DNA from 2 places in the Saccharopolyspora sp. NPDC049426 genome. Region 1 is predicted to be linked to the other one. Evidence: riboswitches for the same ligand, from Rfam matches in the RefSeq annotation. Region 1 holds a riboswitch; the other holds the start of a gene.
What was found. A riboswitch is a leader RNA that binds a small molecule or an ion and turns the genes downstream of it on or off. The one in region 1 is predicted to bind thiamine pyrophosphate.
Positions count from the first base shown of each region.

Region 2: linked by a shared signal. The riboswitch ahead of AB0J78_RS26845 (cytosine permease) and the one ahead of thiC (phosphomethylpyrimidine synthase ThiC) in region 1 are both predicted to bind thiamine pyrophosphate.

Region 1 covers NZ_JBFAPZ010000013.1:54,919-59,682, reverse strand. The annotation lists gene thiD (bifunctional hydroxymethylpyrimidine kinase/phosphomethylpyrimidine kinase) at 1-265, opposite strand, end outside; gene thiC (phosphomethylpyrimidine synthase ThiC) at 451-2,088, opposite strand; TPP riboswitch at 2,082-2,203, opposite strand; gene AB0J78_RS25900 (peptide deformylase) at 2,273-2,845, opposite strand; gene AB0J78_RS25895 (DUF3263 domain-containing protein) at 3,139-3,447, shown strand; gene AB0J78_RS25890 (LytR C-terminal domain-containing protein) at 3,447-4,091, shown strand; gene AB0J78_RS25885 (AAA family ATPase) at 4,230-4,764, opposite strand, start outside.
Region 2 covers NZ_JBFAPZ010000014.1:60,497-65,260, reverse strand. The annotation lists gene larE (ATP-dependent sacrificial sulfur transferase LarE) at 1-796, opposite strand, end outside; gene AB0J78_RS26850 (helicase HerA-like domain-containing protein) at 1,038-2,555, shown strand; TPP riboswitch at 2,592-2,705, shown strand; gene AB0J78_RS26845 (cytosine permease) at 2,696-4,024, shown strand; gene AB0J78_RS26840 (family 2 encapsulin nanocompartment cargo protein polyprenyl transferase) at 4,241-4,764, opposite strand, start outside.

The sequences.
Region 1 (4,764 bases):
CGGCGGAGGCGAGCACCCCGGTCTTGGCCGCGCCGACGCCGATGTCGGAGGCCACCGCGTCGATCTGCGCGGCCACGGTCTCCGGCGGGATCTCCACCAGGCCGGTCACGCCGACGGTGTTCTGCACGGTCACCGCCGTCACGGCGGTCATGCCGTGCACCCCGCAGGCGAAGAAGGTCCGCAGGTCGGCGTGCATGCCCGCACTTCCGCCGGAGTCCGATCCGGCGATGGTCAGCGCGGTGGGCGGAGCGGTCTCGTCGTGCATTCCCAGAATGCTACGTGCCGCGTGATCGCCTCCGATCGCGCAGCTGCTGACTCCTCGGTCGTTTCCGGACAGGCTCGTGACCAGGCAGATCGCAAGAACTCCCCGCGCCGTTCGGCCTGAGCACCTCCACCGACGACTTCTGAGTGGCCGGGGCGGCTCGGTTGGAGCCGCCCCGGCCCTCGCGATCAGTCGTTGGCCGCGAGCGGCAGGTAGACCTCGCCGCCGGTGCGGGTGAACTCCTCGGACTTCTCCGCCATGCCGGCCTCGATGGCTTCGACGCTGGTCAGGCCGTGCTCCTCGGCGTACTTGCGGACGTCCTGGGTGATCTTCATCGAGCAGAACTTCGGGCCGCACATGGAGCAGAAGTGGGCCGTCTTCGCCGGTTCCGCGGGCAGCGTCTCGTCGTGGAAGGCGCGTGCGGTGTCCGGGTCCAGCGACAGGTTGAACTGGTCGGTCCAGCGGAACTCGAAGCGGGCGGTGGACAGCGCGTCGTCCCGCTCCTGGGCGCGGGGATGTCCCTTCGCCAGGTCGGCGGCGTGCGCGGCGATCTTGTAGGTGATCACGCCGGTCTTGACGTCGTCCCGGTTGGGCAGGCCGAGGTGCTCCTTGGGGGTGACGTAGCAGAGCATCGCGGTGCCGGCCTGGGCGATCATCGCCGCGCCGATGCCGGAGGTGATGTGGTCGTAGGCGGGTGCGATGTCGGTGGTCAGCGGGCCGAGCGTGTAGAACGGCGCCTCACCGCACAGCTCCTCCTCCAGCCGCACGTTCTCCGCGATCTTGTGCATCGGCACGTGGCCGGGTCCCTCGATCATCACCTGCACGTCGTGCTCGCGGGCGATGTGGGTGAGCTCGCCGAGGGTTTCCAGCTCGGCGAACTGGGCGCGGTCGTTGGCGTCGGCGATCGAGCCCGGACGCAGGCCGTCGCCCAGCGAGAACGTCACGTCGTAGGCGCGCAGGATCTCGCACAGCTCGCTGTAGTGGGTGTAGAGGAAGCTCTCCCGGTGGTGCGCCAGGCACCAGGCCGCCATGATCGACCCGCCGCGCGAGACGATCCCGGTCACGCGCTGGGCGGTCAGCGGAACGTAGCGCAGCAGCACGCCCGCGTGCACGGTCATGTAGTCCACGCCCTGCTCGCACTGCTCGATCACGGTGTCCCGGTAGATCTCCCAGGTCAGCGAGGCCGGATCGCCGTCGACCTTCTCCAGCGCCTGGTAGATCGGCACGGTCCCGATCGGCACGGGGGAGTTGCGCAGGATGCGCTCGCGGGTCTCGTGGATGCGCTTGCCGGTGGACAGGTCCATCACGGTGTCGCCGCCCCAGCGGGTCGCCCACACCATCTTCTCCACCTCCTCCTCGACCGAGGAGGTGACCGCGGAGTTGCCGATGTTGGCGTTGACCTTGACCAGGAAGTTCTTGCCGATGATCATCGGCTCGCTCTCCGGGTGGCACCGGTTCGCCGGGATCACCGCGCGGCCCGAGGCGACCTCGTCGCGCACGAACTCCGGCGAAACCCCTTCGCGGTGCGCGATGTACTCCATCTCGCGGGTGATCGCGCCCGCCTTCGCCCAGCCCAGCTGGGTGTTGTGCTCCCGTCCGTCGCGCCATCCCGCTCGCGTTCGAGGAAGTCCACTGTGGACGTCCACAGTGGCGTTTTCGTCGGTGTACGGCCCTGACGTGTCGTAGACGTCGAGGTGTTCACCGTTGGTCAGCTCGATGCGGCGGAACGGCACGCGCAGCCCGGATTCGGTGCTGCTGAAGACCTTTCGGGATCCCTCGATGGGTCCCGTGGTGATTCCGGATGCGTTCGGATACACGTCGGCCATTGCCGTCCACTCCCTACGCCGGCATTACCCGGTCAGGTTCGTGCGGTCGGCGACCCCGGAGTTCTCCAGTCGCCCTCTCAGCCCGCTCTTGGTGCGAGCTCCCGCGGATTGACTTGTTCGTGGCCGAGGCTACGGGGGTGCGGCCGCCGATGGCAACAGGTTCATCCGTCCGGCCGCGTTCGGCTCACTCGGCGAACGGGTCGCCCACCTCGGCCGGGTCCCAGCTCAGGCCGGGGACGCCCCACTCGTTGCGCTTGATCATCTTCTTGGCCGCGCGGGCGTGCCTGCCGGTGAGCCGGTCCAGGTAGACGTAGCCGTCGAGGTGATCGGTCTCGTGCTGCAGGCAGCGCGCGAAGAAGCCGGTCCCCTCGACCTCCACCGGCTTTCCGTCCACATCGGACCCGGTGGCCTTCGCCCAGTCCGCCCGGCCCGTCGGGTACGACTCGCCGGGGACCGACAGGCAGCCCTCCCAGTCGTCGTCCGGATCGGGCATGGTCTCCGGGACCTCCGAGGTCGTCAGCTCGGGGTTGATCACCACGCCGCGGTGCTGCACGCCCTCGTCGTCCGGGCAGTCGTAGACGAACAACCGCAGGTCGACGCCGATCTGATTGGCCGCGAGGCCCACCCCGTTCGCGGCGGCCATCGTCTCGAACATGTCCTCGACGAGAGTGCGCAGCTCCTCGTCGAAGCGCTCCACCCGGCGAGTCGGGTTGTGCAGCACGGGGTCGCCGTAGACGCGGATGGGGTGAACAGCCATGCGCGGACCCTATCGGTTCCCCCAGGTGGCCTGACCGGGTGCGCTCTTGCGCGTGAAACAGGGGTGTGATCGGCTCACCGTCCGGATCACGGCATGGTTCAATTGGTCACCGGGAATGACAGCCGTGTGATTCTCCGCGACCGAATCGCGAGGCGAGGAGCCGGATGGACGCCGCCCAGATGCTGACCGCGCAGGAGATCGCCCGTCAGTGCGAACAACTCGCGCGCATGCACGGGCGTCAGCAGGCGCCGGAGCGTCGGCGGCTGACCCTCGCCGAGCCGATCACGCAGCCCATCGAGCGGATCGTCGAACCGCCGGCGGACGAGCCCGAACCGGGCCCCGCGGACCGGGACCTGACCGACCGGGAGCTGGGGATCCTCGCCTTCGAAGCGCAGTGGTGGAAGCGCTCGGGCAAGAAGGACATCGCGATCCGGGAACTGTTCGACATGTCCGCGTCGCGGTACTACCAGCTGCTCAACACGCTGCTGGATTCCCCCGCCGCGTTCAACGCGGACCCTATGCTGATCAAGAGACTGCGCAAGGCACGGGCGGCACGACAGCGCACGAGGGCCGCTCAACGACTGGGAATCGAGTTGCACTGATGAGTGTTGGGGAACCGTCCGGCGGACCCGGCGGGGCCAAGCTGATCGGCCTGGGTCTGATCGGAGTCGGCGTGCTCGCGGCCGTGTTCGGGACCGCGACCCTGATGTCCGGCGAGTCCTCGGACACCGCCCAGCCGCTGCCGCAGGAGCCCACCTCGCAGGTGCAGCCGCCGCCGGAACCCGCGCCGGCCCCGGTCGTCCCGCCCGTGCAGCCGCCGTCGGCCCAGCCTCCGGTGGTCCAGCCCCCCACGACCCAGCCGCCGGTCACCGAGCAGCCCGGTTCGGGCAACGCCCAGACCCCGGGTTCGGGGCAGGACGTCCCGGTCGGTTCCGGCAAGGGCAGCGAGCAGATCATCGTGCGGGTCTACAACAACTCGACGATCTCCGGGCTGGCGCACCGCGCCGCCGAGGACCTGCGCAAGGCCGGGTACGACGTGCCCGAGGTCGGCAACTACGCCAAGGGCAAGATCCCGACCACCACGGTCTTCTTCCGCCCCGGCACCGGCGAGGAGCGCCAGGCCAAGGAGCTCGCCGCCCGCATCGGCGCCCGAGCCGAGGCCCGCTTCGACGGGATACAGGACGCCACGCCGGGCCTGATCGCCATCATCACCAACGACTACAAGGGCCCGTCCGTCGGGAAGTGATCCCCGAACCCCGCGCGGAGTTCAAGCCCTCACCGCACGCACCCGCACGTCTGTAGCGCCGCGACCCGCGCTCGGGCGTGCACGTCCTGGTCAGAGGGCTGAAGGTTGGCTTCGCGTGAGATCGGACCGGTCCGCGGGTCAGCGGTGGTTCTCGGCGTAGGCGGCGAGGGTCTCGAGCTGGGCCGGGTCCAGGGACGGGCGGACCGCCTCGCGGGCCGTGGCGAGGTGGGTGCCCGTGACCTTGGCGGCGGAGATGGATTCCCGCATCGCCGTGAGCGCGGCTTCGCGGACCAGTGCCGTGCAGTCGGCCGCCGAGTAGCCGTCGAGGGTTCCGGCCAGCTCCGCGAGGTCGACGTCATCGGACAGCGGGGTGTTCTTCGCCGCCGCGGTGAGGATGGCCTGGCGGGCTTCGGCGTCCGGCGGCGGGACGTAGACGAGCCGTTCGAAGCGGCCGGGACGCAGCAGGGCCGGGTCGATGAGCTCCGGGCGGTTCGTGGCGGCCAGCACGACGACGTCGCGCATCGGTTCCACCCCGTCGAGCTCGGTGAGCAGGGACGCGACCACCCGGTCCGACACACCGGAGTCCGAGGACTGGCCTCGTCGCGGTGCCAGCGCGTCCACCTCGTCGAGGAAGACCAGCGCGGGCGAGGCGCCCCTGGCCCGCAGGAAGAGC
Region 2 (4,764 bases), on a different contig from region 1:
GCAGCGGAAGCAGCACGTTCATCCGGCCGCTGGAGAAACCGGCCATGTCCAGCGCGCAGAACTCGAAGCCCGCCTCCCGGCCCGCGGCGTCGAGCTCGGAGTGGTGCGCTGCCGCGCGGTCGATGTCCTCGGCGGGCACCTCCAGGCGCGCCACCGTGCCCTGACCGTGCGCGCGGACCCGGCACACCGGGAACCCCAGGGCGTGCACGGCTTCCTCCGCCCGCTCGATGCGGGCCAGCACCTCCGGGGTGACCGGATCGCCGTAGGCGACGCGGGAGGCCAGGCACGCTGCCGCCGGTTTGTCCGCAGTGGACAGACCCAGCTCGGCGCTGGCCTCGCGGACGTCGGCCTTGGTGAGCCCGGCGTCGACCATCGGCGCGATCGCGCCGCGCTGCGCCGCCGCGCGCTGACCCGGCCGGTGATCTCCCAGATCGTCCACATTGGTGCCCAGCGCGATGCTCGCGCCCATCGTCGCCGCCAGCGGCTCCACCGCGTCGAACAGCGCGGACTTGCAGTGGTAGCAGCGGTTCCCGTCGTTGGCGGCGTACTCGGGCCGGTCGGCCTCGTCGGTGCAGACCTCGACGTGGGCGAGGCCGTTCTCGCGGGCGAAGCGCTTGGCCCGCTTGCGCTCCTCGGCGGCCAGGCTCGGGGACACGGCGGTGACCGCGAGCATCCGCGCTCCCAGCTCCTGGTGCGCCACCACGGCCAGCAGCGCCGAGTCCACGCCGCCGGAGAACGCCACGACCAGGGAATCCTCGGTTCTGACGCGCGCCCGCAGGCGGTCCAATCCGGTCACGACGCACTCCTCACGCACGCTCGCTCACAGCCATGTGGTCCGACCAGACTCTAACTCCAACGAGCGACGCATCCCATGCCGTCGAAGGAGATCTTTCCGGTGGTCAACGAGCCTTTTGGTGGCTCGTTCGGGGTGCTAGTGCGGACGCGCCCGCATGTCCCTCGACCGAGTGGTGCTCCCCAGCTCGGCGGCCGGATCGACCTACCTTCCGAGGGGAACGTGCCGACGGGAGGAGACTGCGGTGACCGACAACGACGCCGCCCAGCAGATCGCGGCCGGATACAGCTCCGGCGGAGCCGCCGTCGACCTCGGGGCGGTGGTCATCGACAACGAGGCGGACGCCGCGGCCCAGGTGCGCATCCCGCTGGCCACGCTCAACCGGCACGGCCTGGTCGCAGGAGCGACCGGCACCGGAAAGACCAAAACGCTGCAGCTGCTCGCCGAACAGCTCTCCGACGCCGGGGTGCCCGTCGTGCTCGCCGACATCAAGGGCGACCTGTCCGGGCTCGCCCAGCCCGGCGAGGGCGGCGAGAAGCTCACCGCGCGTGCCCAGGACGTCGGCGACGACTGGGAAGCCGCGTCCTACCCGGTGCAGTTCCTCTCGCTGGGCACCGGCGGCCGCGGGGTGCCGATCCGGGCGTCGATCACCAGCTTCGGGCCGGTGCTGCTGGCCAAGGTGCTCGGGCTCAACGCCACCCAGGAATCCACCCTCGGGCTGATCTTCCACTGGGCCGATCAGCGCGGACTCGCGCTGCTGGACACCAAGGACCTGCGGTCGGTCATCCAGTACCTGACCAGCGACGAGGGCAAGCAAGACCTCAAGGGCATCGGTGGTGTCTCGGCCGCCAGCGCGGGGGTGATCCTGCGGGCCCTGTCGAACCTGGAGGCCCAGGGCGGGGACGAGTTCTTCGGCGAACCCGAGCTGGAAGTGGCCGACCTGCTCCGGCAGTCCGAGGGCAAGGGCGTGGTCAACCTGCTCGAGCTCGACGACGTGCAGACCAACCCGGTGCTGTTCTCCACGTTCCTGATGTGGTTGCTGGCCGAGCTCTTCGAGGAGATGCCCGAAGCCGGTGACCTGGACCGGCCGAAGCTGGTGTTCTTCTTCGACGAAGCGCACCTGCTTTTCAACGACGCCTCCAAGGCGTTCCTCGACCGCATCGAGCAGACCGTGAAGCTCATCCGCTCCAAGGGAGTCGGCGTCTTCTTCTGCACCCAGCTGCCCACCGACCTGCCCAACCCGGTGCTCTCGCAGCTGGGCGCCCGCGTCCAGCACGCGATCCGCGCCTTCACCCCCGAGGACCAGAAGGCGCTGTCCAAGACCGTCAAGACCTACCCGACCACCGAGCACTACCGGCTCGACGAGGCGCTGACCAGCCTCGGCATCGGGGAGGCGATCGTGACCGTGCTGTCGGAGACCGGAGCTCCGACACCGGTGGCCTGGACGCGGCTGCGCCCACCGCGCTCGCTGATGGGCACCATCGGCGAGGACGCGGTCCGCACCTCCGCCCAGTCCTCCGACCTGCACGCCAAGTACTCCGAGACGATCGATCGCGAGTCCGCCTACGAGAAGCTCGCCCAGAAGGTCGCCGAGCCGGCCGCTCCGGAAGGGCAGGTCCCGCAGCAGAAGGGTGCGCGCGAGGAAGCGGGGATGTTCCAGAAGGCGATGGAGAACCCCGCCGTGCGCTCGTTCTTCCGCTCCGCCGCCAGCGCCGTCGGTCGCGAGGTCACCCGCGGGCTTTTCGGCAACAGGAGGCGCTGACCGACCCCCTTCACTCGATCAGGTATGGTCTGCCCGACTTATCCACGCGGGAGCTCGGGCGGATCGGGCTGAGAGGGTGGCACGCAGCGCGCCACCGACCGCAGAACCTGTCCGGATAATGCCGGCGTAGGGAGCTGTCGATGGCGCTTGACGTCGAACGGTCCGAAGTTCCGAACACCCTGGACGAACCGGCCCCCAGAACGCTGGGCGTGCTCGACCAAGGAGCCTTCTGGGGCAACCTCGGCGTGAGCCTGCTCGGCTTCAGCGGTGCGCTCGCGGTGCTCGCGCCCGCCGGGGTGCCGCAGCTGTCCTTCGCGGCTGCGGTGACGGCCACCGTCGTCGGGACCGTGCTGGGCAGCCTGATGGTCGGCATCGCGGCCATCCCCGGTGCCCGCACGGGCGCACCGGCGATGATGCTGCTGCGCGGCCTGTTCGGCACCCGGCTGTCCTACGTGCCGACCGTGCTCAACATCCTCCAGCTGGTCGGCTGGGGGACCTTCGAACTGCTGGTGATCGCCCAGGGAACCGAGGCGCTGTTCGGTGGCGGACCGCAGTGGCTGTACGTGCTCATCGCCGGGGCCCTCACCACCGCGCTGACCTTGCGCCCCCTGGGCGCGCTGCGGTTGCTGCGCCGCTACGTGAGCATCGCGGTGCTCATCGCGATGGTCTACTTCTTCGTGCAGCTCCTGCGCCAGCCGTTGCCGCCGATGAACGACGGGTCCTGGGAGGGGTTCTGGCCGGGCGCCGACGCGGCGCTGGCCGTCGCGGTGTCCTGGCTGCCGGTCGCCTCGGACTACTCGCGGCACTCGCGGTCGGCGAGCGGCGCGTTCACCGCGGCGACCGTCGGCTACTCGGTCACCCAGATCGCCTGCTACCTGCTCGGTCTGCTCGGTCTGGCGCTGGTCGGGTTCGACGGGGACAAGGCGTTCGACCCGCTGCTGGCGGCGCCGCTGGGCGTCCTGTTCTTCGCGGTGCTGGTGCTGCGCGAGGTCGACCAGTCCTTCGCCGACACCTATTCGACCGCGGTGTCCATCCAGAACCTGCGTCCCAGCACGGATCGGCGGCTGCTGAGCCTGATCGTCGGTGTGGTCAGCACACTGGCCGCGCTGACGATGGACATCGAGCAGTTCTCCAACTTCCTGCTGCTGATCGGATCGGTGTTCGTGCCGATGTTCGGCGTGCTGGCGGTGGACTACTTCTACAACGCCCGCAACCGCGAGTGGGACGTCTCGGCGCAGGCCCCCTCCCGCTGGGGGATGCTGATCGCCTGGCTGCTGGGCTTCGCGACCTTCCAGCTGATCAACCCCGGCGAACTGGGCTGGTGGACCGAGTTGTGGACCGGCGCCCGCGAGGCCATCGGCTTCACCGTTCCGACCTGGATGAGCGCGGCCCTGACCTCGTTCGTCATCTCCGCGGTGGCCGCGGGCATCATCGGCCTGCTCGCCCGCAGCCGCCGGAAGGCCTCCTGAAAGCTGTTGAGGAATTGCTTCGCGTAGCGGTGCGGGTAGCAGAACCTGCGGCGGTGCTGGTTGAGTCCCGCACATGAAACAGCGGCTCCGCCGCATTCCTGAACAGCTCTTGGACCGGGTGGTTCGCGTCGAGGCGAACCACCCGGTGACCGGGGACGGCTCCAGCCAGGAGGGGCGGCGGTGGTGGCTGGAGCCGTCGTTTCCGGGCGCCGGGATTCAGTGGTCCCGGCGCGTCACCAGGTGGGCCAGTGCGGTGAGCGCTTCCGCCGCGTCCTCCTCCGGCTCCGCTCTGCGGAGATCAGTCAACGCCGCGGCGAGCAGTTCATCGGCCTGGGCCTGGCTCCACGCCCGCCCGCCGGCGAGCGTGACGAGCTCGGCGGCCTGGGCGAGCTCGCCGCTGACCAGCGGCTGCTCCCGGTAGTAGAGGGACGCCAGCCGCTGGCCCGCGCTGGAGCCCGAGGTCAGCGCGGAGACCACCGGCAACGTCTTCTTGCGGGTGCGCAGATCGGAGAACACCGGTTTGCCGGTCATCGCCGGATCGCCCCAGATCCCCAGCAGATCGTCGATGTGCTGGAACGCCAGTCCCAGCTTCTCGCCGAAGCTGCGCATCCTGGTGATCTGCTCCGGTGAGCCGCCGCCGTGCAGCGCGCCGAGCGCGCACGCGCACCCCAGCAGGGCACCCGTCTTGTCACGGGCCATCCGCTGGCACGCGGCGACGTCCACGTCGGCGCGCGTCTCGA